3 regions of the Gilliamella sp. ESL0443 genome follow, and region 1 is predicted to be linked to each of the others. Evidence: riboswitches for the same ligand, from Rfam matches in the RefSeq annotation. Region 1 holds a riboswitch; each other region holds the start of a gene.
What was found. Region 1 has a riboswitch for thiamine pyrophosphate ahead of thiB (thiamine ABC transporter substrate binding subunit). Riboswitches for the same ligand answer to the same signal wherever they lie in the genome.

Region 1 (4,294 bases):
GACAATATGGCAGCAAGGGCAAAACTCATCAACATAAGGCTTTTTAACCCCTTAAAATCGACCAAATAAAAATGCGTTAATCCATTGATATTAAGGGTTTGGGTTAATTGCCAATAGCGTGCCGTAATATCATACATCGGCGTAGCTAAATTTTTAAGGATGAAAGGTAGCGCCATTAACCCATTACAAACCATAATTAATAAGCAGATAAAAACAGTGTGATGACTATAACCAAATAACAATAAAAACAATCCCGATGCTAATACCATGTTTGGTATGGCTAATATCAGTGAGGCAACCAGCATAAGCCGATTACTTAATTGACGTTGTTGGTTAATCAATAGTCGGCAATTGGTCCATAGCAAAAGTAACCCAAGTAACATCGCTATCATAGCGGAACCTATAGCAATAAGGATTGAATAGAGTAAGGCTTGTTGCAACATCGATGTGAGTAATGAGATTTGGAAAAAATAGAAACCTTGAAAAAGTATGGTAATCATCGGAGACAGGATAAATAATCCCCCTATTACGATAATGATCATGCTAATCATTTTTAGCCAATTGGTTATCGGTAATTGATAGTTGGAGTGACTAAATTTAACACTCAGCTTTCTATCATTTCTATTTATTTTCTGCATCAAGCTGATAAAAACAATACAGCAAACCAACTGCACGCAAGATAGTAATGCGGCTTGTAATAGATCAAAGTCTCGCACCGCTTGATAAATAGCCACTTCCAGCGTGGTATATTTTGGACCACCACCCAATGCAAGCACTATGGCAAAACTCGAAAAACAGAGCATAAAAATAAGTGCTGCCATAGGCAATATTTGTCTACGAAGTAACGGCCATTCAAGTAATTTAAAATAGGTAAATGTTGAAAAATTAAGTTGTGCCGCTAGCTGTCTTTGTTCTATCGCAACACTGTTTAATGTTTTGTAAAAGAGCACACAAGCATAAGGAAAATTCAAAAAAACATGAGCCAACAAAATACCTTGCAAGCCATAAATAGGAAATGAAAATGGGATATGCAGTACTTGGCAAATGTAAGCCAGTAAACCTTGTTGCCCATATACCGACAACAACCCTGTCACAACCACTAAAGCGGGTAAAATAAAGGTAATTGGCATTATTTTTATCAGTAACTTTTTACCTTTAAAATCAATAAAGGAGAGCGCCTTAGCCATTAATATTGCTGATGCCAGCGAAAGTATTGTCGATAACAAAGCTTGATAAAAAGTGATCCAAACAATATGAAGTACATAACTATCAAGATAAATCGTCAAATTTCCTGACTCTAAGGCAAATCGCCAAATAGCAATAAGTGCCGAGCTTAAAATAATGAGTATTAAGCTCGCTGCACTCATTCCGGGTAATAACGATTTAAATTTCAACATTGGCGATACGGATCTATTTACTAATTGCCGATTGCCATTCTCGAATCCAAGCCTTTTGATGTTTTTCAATCTCTGCTGGCTCAAATTCTAACGATTTATTGACCGAATTAATTTGCGCAAAGGCATTAGGTAGATCCGTTTTGATAATCGGATACATCACATTTTTCTCAGCAAATTGGTGTTGGACTTCAGGTGTCAGCAAATAACGTAAAAATTGGCGCGCTAGGTCAATTTCTTGACTGTATTTAATAATTCCGGCTACTTCAACTTGACGATAGTGCCCTTCATCAAAAATAGCTGCTTCGTAGTGATGCTCGTTTTCATTAATGATATGTGCCACTGGCGATGTACTGTAACTAAGTACAAAATCCGCTTCGCCTTTTAAAAACATACCATAAGCTTCGCTCCAACCTTTGGTGACTGTCACCGTGTTTTTAGCGATTTGTTGCCACGCTTCTGCTGCTTTATCACCATAAACTTTTTTTACCCAAAATAGTAAACCAAGTCCTGGTGTACTGGTTCTTGGATCTTGGTAGATGATTTTCCAACCGGCTTTATTTTCAACCAGTTCATGTAAAGAATGAGGTGGATTTTTGACTTTGTTATTATTGTAGATAAAAGCAAAATAACCAAAATCATAAGGCATAAAACTATCATCCCACCAATTGGTGTTGAGATTGTCGGGTTTAGCGATTTGATGAGAAATAAGAATATTCGCTTGTTTGGCTTGCTCTAATAGGTTGTTATCTAACCCTAAAATAACATCCGCATTCGTTTTATCGCCTTCAAGGCGAATACGATTTAAAACCGACACACCATCACCTAATGTCACAACCTCAAGTTGGCAATTGCATTGGGCTTCAAACCCTTTTTTGATTGCCTCACCGGGTCCCCATTGTGACATAAATGAATTATAGCTATAAACCGTCAAAGTCGGCAGTTCTGCATTGGCTAATGGGCTAAAAAGTGAAAATAAAAAAATAACAGGTAGTAAAAAGTTTTTACAAAACATTTTGCCTCCAAAGAAATAGGTAAAAGACAAAAGGTTTGAGCAGATATAATAACTCAAATCCCTCCGCTGGCATTATCCAGTTCAGGTTCGACGAGTTATGTCAGTCAATCTGACACTCTCAGCCCACTAGGGCACCCCGTTGAGAACGACATTAGTTTAGAGGGTGAAGGTATAATTGTAAATAGTTACCTTCAACGGTTGCCTGCAAACTTATCTACGATTTTAGAAGAGAGTAACTGCGCTTGATCAAACTGATAGCTTTATAAAATTTCCGCTTAACCCTATTTGTAATCGGAAAATCGATTTCTTGCTTATTTAAGGGGGGAGTGAGTTTTGCATATTTATCCAAAAAGATATTTTCACCATTATTATCATACTATTTTGTCAATTGTGAATCTGAGTTGTTGCAGATGGTCTTGAGCAAACACCAACGTTGAAAAGAGCAGAAGGATATTTATAATCAGGCAGTTAAACAAATTTCGGCACCTGTTTTCTCTTTATTTTTTTATCTATTTTATAATTGAATTGATAGATTACATCTAAATAAAAAAATTTTCGTTTATAAAAGAATCAGCTATTTACTTGTCCTTAACTAATCCCACAGTGACAATTTATCAATTTATCAGTATTATATTGGGCATTTTATTTTAATCGATTAGGTTCAGTGTGAATATTCAACAACTATTAACACAACGTGTTTCTCAAGCAATGATTATGGCGGGTGCTGATAAAAACTGCGACGCTTTAATCAAGCAATCAGCTAAAGCCCAATTTGGTGACTACCAAGCAAATGGTATCATGTCTACCGCTAAAAAATTGGGAATGCCACCACGAGCATTAGCTGAAAAAGTTTTACAACATCTTGATATTGATGATATTGCCGATAAAATCGAGATCGCCGGTCCTGGTTTTATTAATATCTTTTTAAAAGATAGTTGGATTGCTGAACAAAACGAAGTCGCGCTAAATAGTGATAAACTGAATATTACTTTACCAGCCAAACCACAAACTATTGTGGTTGATTACTCTGCACCAAACGTAGCAAAAGAGATGCACGTCGGCCATTTACGCTCAACTATTATTGGTGATGCTAGTGTCCGAGTATTAAGCTTTCTTGGTCATAATGTTATCCGTGCCAACCATGTTGGTGATTGGGGAACCCAATTTGGGATGTTAATCGCCTACCTTGAAAAAATGGAAAACGAACATGCCAACGATATGGAACTTTCAGATTTAGAATCGTTCTATCGCGCAGCTAAAAAACATTACGACGAAGACGAAGCCTTTGCCGAAAAAGCCCGTAATTATGTCGTAAAACTTCAAGGTGGTGACCAATATTGCCGTGAAATGTGGCGAAAACTGGTGGATATCACCATGACACAAAACATTGCCACATATAAACGCCTTAATGTCACCTTATCGGTTGAAGATACAATGGGCGAAAGCATCTATAACAGTATGCTACCAGGCATTGTTGCCGATCTAAAACAGAAAAAATTAGCGGTTGAAAGTGACGGTGCCATCGTCGTATTTCTAGATGAATATAAAAATAAAGAAGGCGAACCAATGGGCGTTATTATCCAAAAACGTGATGGTGGCTATCTTTATGCAACAACCGACATTGCCTGTGTAAAATATCGTTACGAAACACTTCATGCTGAACGTATTTTATATTATACCGATTCACGTCAACACCAACATCTAGAACAAGTTTGGGATATCGTGCATAAAGCGAAATATGTACCAGAATCCTTAAAACTTGAACACCACATGTTTGGTATGATGTTAGGTAAAGACGGCAAGCCGTTTAAAACTCGTTCAGGTGATACCGTAAAATTAAACGACCTGCTTGACGAAGCTACAGAGCGAGCAGAAGCACTCATTA
Region 2 (4,294 bases), 850 kb from region 1:
AAAAAACAAAGCCGGTGTTTCAAATCTGTTAGATATTTTGACAGGTATTACAGGTAAGCCGATTGCTGAACTTGAAAAAGAGTTTGAAGGCAAAATGTATGGTCATCTAAAAACCGAGGTGGCAAATCAAGTTATCGAGATGTTAACCGGTTTACAAGCAAAATATCATCAATATCGAGATGATGAAAATTATCTTCTTTCAATTATGCAAGAAGGAGCACAAAAAGCTCGCGCTAAAGCAGAGCCTACGTTGAAGAAGGTTTATGACGCAATCGGTTTTGTATAATCTAAAATAAGATTGCGATTATTACTAAACAATATCAAACGGCTTTAATTGATATGAGCTCTATTGTTCTAATAATGAGTTAGCTTGAGGCCTTTTGATTATAATAGGTTTATTATGAAAATTATCATTCTTGGTGCAGGCCAAACTGGTAGTGCACTTGCTGAATATCTAGTAACTGAAAAGCAGAACGATGTGACTGTCGTTGATGAAGATCATGATAAATTGCAATCTTTGCAAGAGCGTTTTGATTTACAAGTCATTTGCGGTAAATCATCTTACCCACAAGTATTAGAGAGTGCTGGCGCGGAATCAGCCGATATGTTAGTTGCCGTTACCAATTCTGATGAAGTAAATATGATGGCTTGTCAGATTGGGCATGTGATGTTTAATATTCCACAAAAAGTTGCTAGAATCCGTGCTCCTGAATATAACGATGAAAGATACCCATTCTTCAATAAAGATTGTATCAACATCGATCATATTATTGCTCCTGAAAACTTAATTACAAATCATATTAGCCAATTAGTTCAATATCCTGGTGCTCTACAGTTTGCTTCGTTTTATGATAATCGTGTCTGTTTGGTTGCTGTAACCGCTTATTACGGTGGTGCGTTAGTGGGGAGCGAACTATCCGAACTTAAAGAGCATTTACCACATGTCGAAGCGCGTGTTGTTGCTATTTATCGTCAAAATCGTTTTATTCGCCCAATAGGTTCGACTTTAATTGAAGCTGGAGACATGGTTTATTTTATTACCCCTCCTCTTAACATTAAAGCTGTAACCAGTGAACTACAACGGCTAGAAAAACCTTATAAACGTATTATTATTAGCGGTGGTGGTGGCGTTGCCATTGCTTTAGCTAAACGTTTAGAGAATGATTATCAAGTTAAGTTGATTGAACGTAATGCAGAAAAAGCTGAATTAATAGCTGAACAGTTAGTGAATACCACCGTGTTACATGGTGAATCATCAGACCAAGAATTATTATCACAAGAGCAAGTCGAGTTAACCGATCTGTTTGTGGCGGTCACTAGCGATGATGAAGCCAATATTATGTCATCTATGCTGGCAAAAAGAATGGGGGCAAAAAAAGTCATCGTTCTCATCCAGCGACAAGCCTACTTAGAATTGATTAACGATAGTGTTATTGATATCGCGATTTCACCACAACATGCCACTATTTCAGAACTACTAAGCCATGTTAGGCAAACAGGTGTAGTTAAAGTTGTCTCATTACGCCAAGGTGAATCAGAAATTGTCGAAGTAGTTGCTCGTGGTGAAGCCGAAAATTCAAAATTAGTCGGTAAAAATATCAACAGTTTAAAATTACCTTCAGGTGCTACGATTGGTGCCGTGGTTCGTGGTGAAGATGTAATTATAGTAAATACGGATTTAATGATTGAAGATGGCGATCATTTAATAATTTTCTTACCGGATAGACGCGCCATTAGTGATATAGAAAGATTATTACAATAACTTGTTTAATTTTTAAACTCAGTTCATAATAGATTCAATTTTATCCAAATTTGTTATTTAGACTCGGGGTGTTTTTTGTTAGAGCAAAAAACTGAGAATTTACCCGTTGAACCTGATCTGGATCATGCCAGCGTAGGGAAGTCTCTGTCTTAATTACCGCTTTGACACATTCTTCCCTTAATATTATTTATTAGATAAGGAAAGAATATGTCGGTCATTAAATTATTTTCAAATCAAGATGCCATTCCTTTTATTGAGCAAGTTCATCAGAAGCGACCTTTAATCCATTGTATTACCAATGATGTGGTACAAAATTACACCGCTAACGTTCTTTTGGCGATTGGGGCTTCACCAGCGATGGTGGTAGCTGAGCAAGAAGTTGAGGACTTTGTTGCCATTGCAAATGGTTTGTTAATTAATATTGGTACGATCAATAGTCACAGCGCTAAAAGCATGTTACTAGCCGCCGCAAAAGCTAATCAAACTCCTTGGGTATTAGATCCTGTCGCAGTTGGAGCAGCATTGAAATATCGTACTGAAATTGCTAAGCAATTATTAACATTTAAACCGACAGTTATTCGAGGAAATGCTTCAGAAATTCTAGCATTAAGTGGTCAACAATCATCATCAAAAGGGCCTGATGGACTGGATTCTACTGATTCTGCATTAAATGCGGCAATGCTATTAGCCAAGAAATATCAAACCATTGTTGCAATAACAGGTGAGACCGATTATGTCACAGATGGTGAGCAGGTTTATAGCATTGTTGGGGGTGATATCGCGCTAACACAAGTAACTGGTACTGGTTGTTCATTATCTGCGATTGTGGCAGCATTGATTGCAAGTTCTGAAGATCATTTAAAGGCTACTGCTTCAGCCTGCTTTATGATGAAAAAAGCGGGTGAACTCGCTAATAAACAGCAAGGGCTAGGTACTTTTGCTATGTCAATTATTGACCAACTTTCTCTTTTCACCACAAATAAGGATTTTTGATGAAGAAGCAACTTGATTTAACACTCTATTTAGTACTTGACCCAGTACTTTGTGATGGCATAAATGGTATGGTTAATACCACTAAGTTTGCAGTTGAAAATGGTGTTACTGCCGTTCAATTACGTTCAGAACAAGAATATTCAGGTAGAAATTGGTATAAAGCCGCCCAAGCTTTAAAAGAAGTATTAATCGACACTCAAGTTCCACTATTGATTAATGATCATATTGATATAGCTTTAGCTGTCGATGCCGATGGTGTTCATGTTGGACAAAGCGATCTATCTGTCGAAGTTGCACGACGATTAATTGGAGAAGATAAATGGATAGGGCTTTCAGTCTCTAATTATTCGCAACTTGAGTGCGTTCCTTGGCAACTAGTCGATTATCTAGGTATTGGCCCTATCTATCCAACCCCCACCAAAAAAGATGCAGCAAAAGCAATAGGCATCGCCCAATTGACTGAACTTGTTAAAGCAAAACAATGCCCTGCCGTTGCGATCGGTGGTATCGGTGTAAACAATTTAACTGAAGTGATTCAAACTGGCATTGAAGGTATTGCCGTTGTATCCGCAATTTGCGGGCAAGGAGATATTGCTAAGGCCACATCTGATTTGATTAGAAAAATAAGACAAGCAAGATAGGAAATTAAACCATGACAACAGTTTCATTAACTATAGCTGGTAGCGATCCTAGTGGCGGTGCAGGTATTCAGGCCGATTTAAAAGCCTTTTCAGCGCTTGGCGCTTATGGGATGTCAGTCATTACTGCTTTAACCGCACAAAGTACACAAGGTGTTAATAGCATATACCAAGTGCCACCCGAATTTGTTAAGGCTCAATTTAACACACTTTATCAAGATATCCATATTGATAGCGTTAAAATCGGTATGCTGATGAATAAAGAGATCGTAACCACGGTTAATCATCTATTAAGCAATAATCCTATTGCCAATATTGTTCTTGATACGGTAATGATAGCCAAAGGGGGGCATCCTTTATTGAGAAATGATGCCATTACCGCTATTCGAGAATTGCTATTACCATTAGCCACCATCATCACCCCTAACCTTCCAGAAGCAGCAGCATTACTTGATTGTCATGAGGCACAAAACGAAGATGAAATGCAACAACAGGGTTATGAGCTACTCAAATTAGGCTGTCAGGCAGTATTAATGAAAGGGGGACATTTGCCAAGTCAAGAAAGTCCGGATTATTTAATCACGCCAACAAAGATCATCAGAATGGCATCACCACGTATCCAAACTAAAAACACTCATGGTACAGGTTGCACATTATCGGCAGCTATTGCAGCACTACTACCAAAATATGAGTTAGAAGAAGCCGTTAAACAAGCAAAAAAATACCTACAAGGTGCCATTGAAAATGCAGATAATTTGAAAATTGGTAAAGGAATTGGACCTACTCACCATTTTTATCAATGGTGGGACACCGCAGGAAAAAGCTAGAAAGCTAAATGTGGTATTTTCGGCAAACGCTATTTTCAACAGCTATATACTTCATCGACAATCCGTGCCAATGA
Region 3 (4,294 bases), 460 kb from region 1:
GCATCAATAATCCGTGAATTTGATTATAGTGCTTTGCGCTTTATAAAAAGTCCGAATATGTTCTAACTTGCATATTTCTGTTTTCTAGTTTAATTTATCGTCACTAACCCATTCACTTTTTGAGATGAGACATGACGATATCATTTAAAGAGCAGCAACAACGGATCAATTTTGTTAAACAATTTTTTGCTGAGCAATTAGCGAATAATTTATCACTAATTGAAGTTCAAGCCCCACTTTTGAGTCAAATTGGTGATGGTGTTCAGGATAATTTATCTGGGACTGAGAAGGCGGTTCAAGTTAATATTAAGAGTATTCCTGATGCACAATTTGAAGTGGTTCATTCACTCGCTAAATGGAAACGTAAGATCTTGAGCCAACATAATTTTCCAGTTGGTGAAGGTATTTATACCAATATGAAAGCACTTCGCCCTGATGAAGATAAGCTCTCCCCTATTCACTCTGTTTATGTCGATCAATGGGATTGGGAAAAAGTGATTCGTCCTGAAGATCGCAATCTTGCTTATTTAAAACAGACGGTAGAGAAGATTTATAGTGCTATTAAGGCTACAGAAAAAGTGGTTTCAGAAAAATATCATCTTTCTTGTTTTTTACCAGAGTCGATCACTTTTATGGATAGTGAACAGTTATTAAAACGTTATCCTAATTTATCACCAAAAGAGCGCGAAAATGCGATTACTAAGGAGTTAGGCGCAGTATTTTTAATCGGTATTGGTGGTGATTTGTCAAATAAAGAAAAACACGATGTGCGCGCCCCTGATTATGATGATTGGAGTAGCGATAATGAGATGGGTTCTAAAGGATTAAATGGTGATATTTTAGTTTGGAATCCAGTTTTAAATAGTGGTTTTGAAATTTCGTCAATGGGTATTCGCGTCGATCCTGAGACGTTAAAACGTCAATTAAAATTAACCAATAATGAAGATCGTCTGCAATATGCTTGGCATAAGGCATTAGCTAATGGTGATTTTTTACAGACAATTGGTGGCGGGATTGGACAATCTCGACTAACTATGTTGCTTTTACAACAACATCATATTGGGCAAGTCCAAGCAAGTGTTTGGGATGATGTAACCAAGCAAAACTATCAACAACTTTTATAATTCATGCTCAGCATGTTTTATCTAAACTGGTAAAACATGCTGTTTACTAGTCACTTTTATCCAATGCCATTTGCCAAAAATTTATTTCCAATTGCGTCGCTTGCTTAAATATTTGGCTTAATTGTTTAAATCGGTTTTCACTAATATTAAGTAATTGTTGTTCTATCCAAGCAATTTCTTTTTGTACTGCTTGTTGGAACTCCTTACTGGCATACATCTCAATCCAAGAGCGATATGGGTTGTTTTCGTCCCAACCTTGAATCCAATTGGCAATCATCCCATACCCAATTAAACAGGGTGCCATTGCTATGTGTATATCTAATATATCGCCGTGTAATCCAATATCAAGCACATAACGTGTATAATCACTATTGGCTTTGGCTTCCTTTAATGTGCTTAGTTCATATTCAGTTATGTGCCATTTTTTGCAATATTCAATATGCAGATCGAGTTCAACTTCAACAATGGTTTTTAAACTCTCTAATGATTGCCGAATTTGAGCAATGTCGTGACTTTTATATACTGCAAGTCCCCAAGCTCGGGAAAAGTTGATTAAAAAAAGATAATCTTGTTTAAGGTAGTATTGAAAGCAGGTTAAGTCTAATGTGCCTTTTCCTAATTGTTGAACAAAATCATGTTGAATATAGTGTTTCCATTCGCTTGATTCAATCAGTGAGTTAAATGATGGCATAATGACTCCTTTTTTGACAAATTCGCTATAAGGAGTTAAACAGATTTCTATAATAGACGTGTTTTAAACTCCCTTCGTCGGTATTAACCGAATCAGGTTCAACGGGTATAATCTCAGCCTATAGCACCCCGGTTAAACAAATTATAAAATTTATAAAATGGTTACTTAAATTTCTGTTTATTCTGCTTTTTGTTCAGTTTCCTGAGATTCTGTAGAAGTCGGCTCTGGAGTTTGAACTTTTTCTACTGGTGCCGAAGCTGGCGTTTGAACTGGAGCGTTACTAGGGCTGTCGCTCTCAACGGGTTGTGGTGTGATTTCAACAGGTGTTTCAGGCTCATCTTTAACTGATTTTGATGATGGTGTACGAATATAAACAATGCTTTGTTTACCTCGATCACATGATCCAACGATTTTACCTTCAATATTTTGTTCACCTTGAGGAACAAGTTTTAATTGGAAGCTATTTTCATTAACACCGTTATTTTTAATTTTTTCGGCGATATTTGCACTAATTTCGTCACAATTGGACGCAGATGCAATAACTGGGAGACCTAATAATAAAACTACTGCTAACTTTTTCATGATCTTTCCTTAAGATTATCGAGTAACTGATGCATTATAAAACGATTGTTTAAACTGTCCATATCGTTTTGAATAACGCTGCAAATAAATTTTATCAATAGATTTGAAAAAGCTAGCTTAGTATAGATTTTTTAGTTAATTCTGCTCTTGGTGTTGGTTTTCGAGTAATTTTAATTTATCTAGAACCCATGAGCGAATATCGGATAATTCGGCTTCAGATAATTGATTTACAAAGTCTCTTTTTGCGTGGAGTTGTTTGCGATCTTCTTCAGTCAAAACCACACCTTTTAAATTTAATAATACCTCTTTACGGTACATTGAGTAGATAAAATCTTTTATCAAATCATCGGAAAGATTAATATCAGCCATGGTGATTTCCTTATTTTATAAAACTCATTTGTTAATCATCAAATTTAGTTAATCTTTGTATAAATAACATTCTGATAGATTTTGAAGATGAATCCAGCCTAAAAAATAGGCTGACTTTTACTATAGTCTAATCACTATTAGATAACAATAGTAAATCGATAAATTAGATTAATCGATTAAATTATTCACTTTATTATTTGATAAGTATTTAACAAACCTGTTGATAACTCAATAACAATATAATAATTAATAAGTTATATGCAAGGTTAATTTTTAATCTTCTCTGATTTCTCAATTTTTGAGTAACAATTATCTAGCCTATTTCACAAAAATTGTGATTATAAAAAAATACAGCATATATTATGCTGTATAAAGAAAATATAAGGGAGTTAAAACAAGAATTTATAAAGCAGTAATAAACGCGGTTAAACCAAATAATACTCCTGGAAAATTAGCTATTGCAATTGGCCAATCCTTTTTTTGTCGTAATAAGCCATAACAGACCCATAATGAGCAGTTAATTGCTGCCGCTAAAGGTTGAGTTGGATTAGCTTTAAATCCATGAAGATTGTCGATAATTTGTGGGATATACGATACGTACATTCCTAATGATGCAAGTGTTGCGATAACACCCAAATAGTGAAAAGCTTTTGGAGAAAGATTCAAAATCAGCCTACCTGCTTATATATGAAAGGAGCAAATAATCTAACATATATAACAAGTGAGTTAAATATTGGTGTACCGTGGTTTCAGATAATATTTTGTAAATAAAATGATAAGATTTTTTATGTGAATCTATTTTAAGTAATCGGATATGGTTTTTAATAATAAATGTTATTGCTACGAATGCCTTATATCAAACGCAAATTGTTATATCATATAATGTAGCTAATAAGGCATAAAAACCGCGATTTTTTGATAGTTTTGTGATTATTTAGCTGAGATTCAATCCAATAATGAGATTTGAAGTTTACCGATTAACCCTGCCTTGTTTGTCTAAGCAGTTATGATCTATTTATTAACGCCAAATACCTGTTAGAACAATCAATAAAAACTTAGTTCGCTTTATCTCATCGAATCTTTTGCAAAATGACCATAACTTAAACGTATAGCGCCAACTCGATCCCCAAAGTCAGTGCCTTGTGACACTATTATATGCTTTGCTAGTAATTGATTTAAAATAGCCAACTCCTGCGCCTGACTGCTAACGGGCAAATGGGCATATAGATGAAAACCGCCTGTGGGTATCTGGTAATTGATGTCACCTTTAAAATAGTCATCAAGCCAATCTATTAGTTGGTTAGCCTTCTGTTTTAATTGCTGGCGTAACCATTCTTGATGGGATTGGTAGTGATGAGTCAAATATTCTTCAGCTAAAAGTTGCGGTAATATACTTAATCCTGAGTCAATGTGATGCCTTATATTGGCTAGTTTTTCGATAATTTCTTTCGGTGCAATCATCCAACCAATACGTATGTTGCGACCAATATATTTGGATAATGATCCTAAATAGATAACTTGATTACTG

Region 2: it holds a riboswitch for thiamine pyrophosphate, as region 1 does, so the genes downstream of both, thiM (hydroxyethylthiazole kinase) here and thiB (thiamine ABC transporter substrate binding subunit) in region 1, are expected to answer to the same signal.
Region 3: it holds a riboswitch for thiamine pyrophosphate, as region 1 does, so the genes downstream of both, tenA (thiaminase II) here and thiB (thiamine ABC transporter substrate binding subunit) in region 1, are expected to answer to the same signal.

What each region holds. Positions count from the first base shown of each region.
Region 1 is NZ_CP048263.1:1,294,457-1,298,750, forward strand. Features, by position in the region: gene thiP (thiamine/thiamine pyrophosphate ABC transporter permease) at 1-1,397, opposite strand, end outside; gene thiB (thiamine ABC transporter substrate binding subunit) at 1,411-2,409, opposite strand; TPP riboswitch at 2,450-2,558, opposite strand; gene argS (arginine--tRNA ligase) at 3,076-4,294, shown strand, end outside.
Region 2 is NZ_CP048263.1:442,025-446,318, reverse strand. Features, by position in the region: gene trpS (tryptophan--tRNA ligase) at 1-286, shown strand, start outside; gene trkA (Trk system potassium transporter TrkA) at 401-1,762, shown strand; TPP riboswitch at 1,817-1,918, shown strand; gene thiM (hydroxyethylthiazole kinase) at 1,970-2,755, shown strand; gene thiE (thiamine phosphate synthase) at 2,755-3,396, shown strand; gene thiD (bifunctional hydroxymethylpyrimidine kinase/phosphomethylpyrimidine kinase) at 3,408-4,220, shown strand.
Region 3 is NZ_CP048263.1:839,171-843,464, reverse strand. Features, by position in the region: gene asnA (aspartate--ammonia ligase) at 132-1,124, shown strand; gene tenA (thiaminase II) at 1,171-1,815, opposite strand; TPP riboswitch at 1,868-1,956, opposite strand; gene GYM76_RS03815 (DUF1161 domain-containing protein) at 1,993-2,397, opposite strand; gene GYM76_RS03810 (hypothetical protein) at 2,533-2,766, opposite strand; gene GYM76_RS03805 (SemiSWEET family transporter) at 3,169-3,432, opposite strand; gene GYM76_RS03800 (PLP-dependent aminotransferase family protein) at 3,832-4,294, opposite strand, start outside.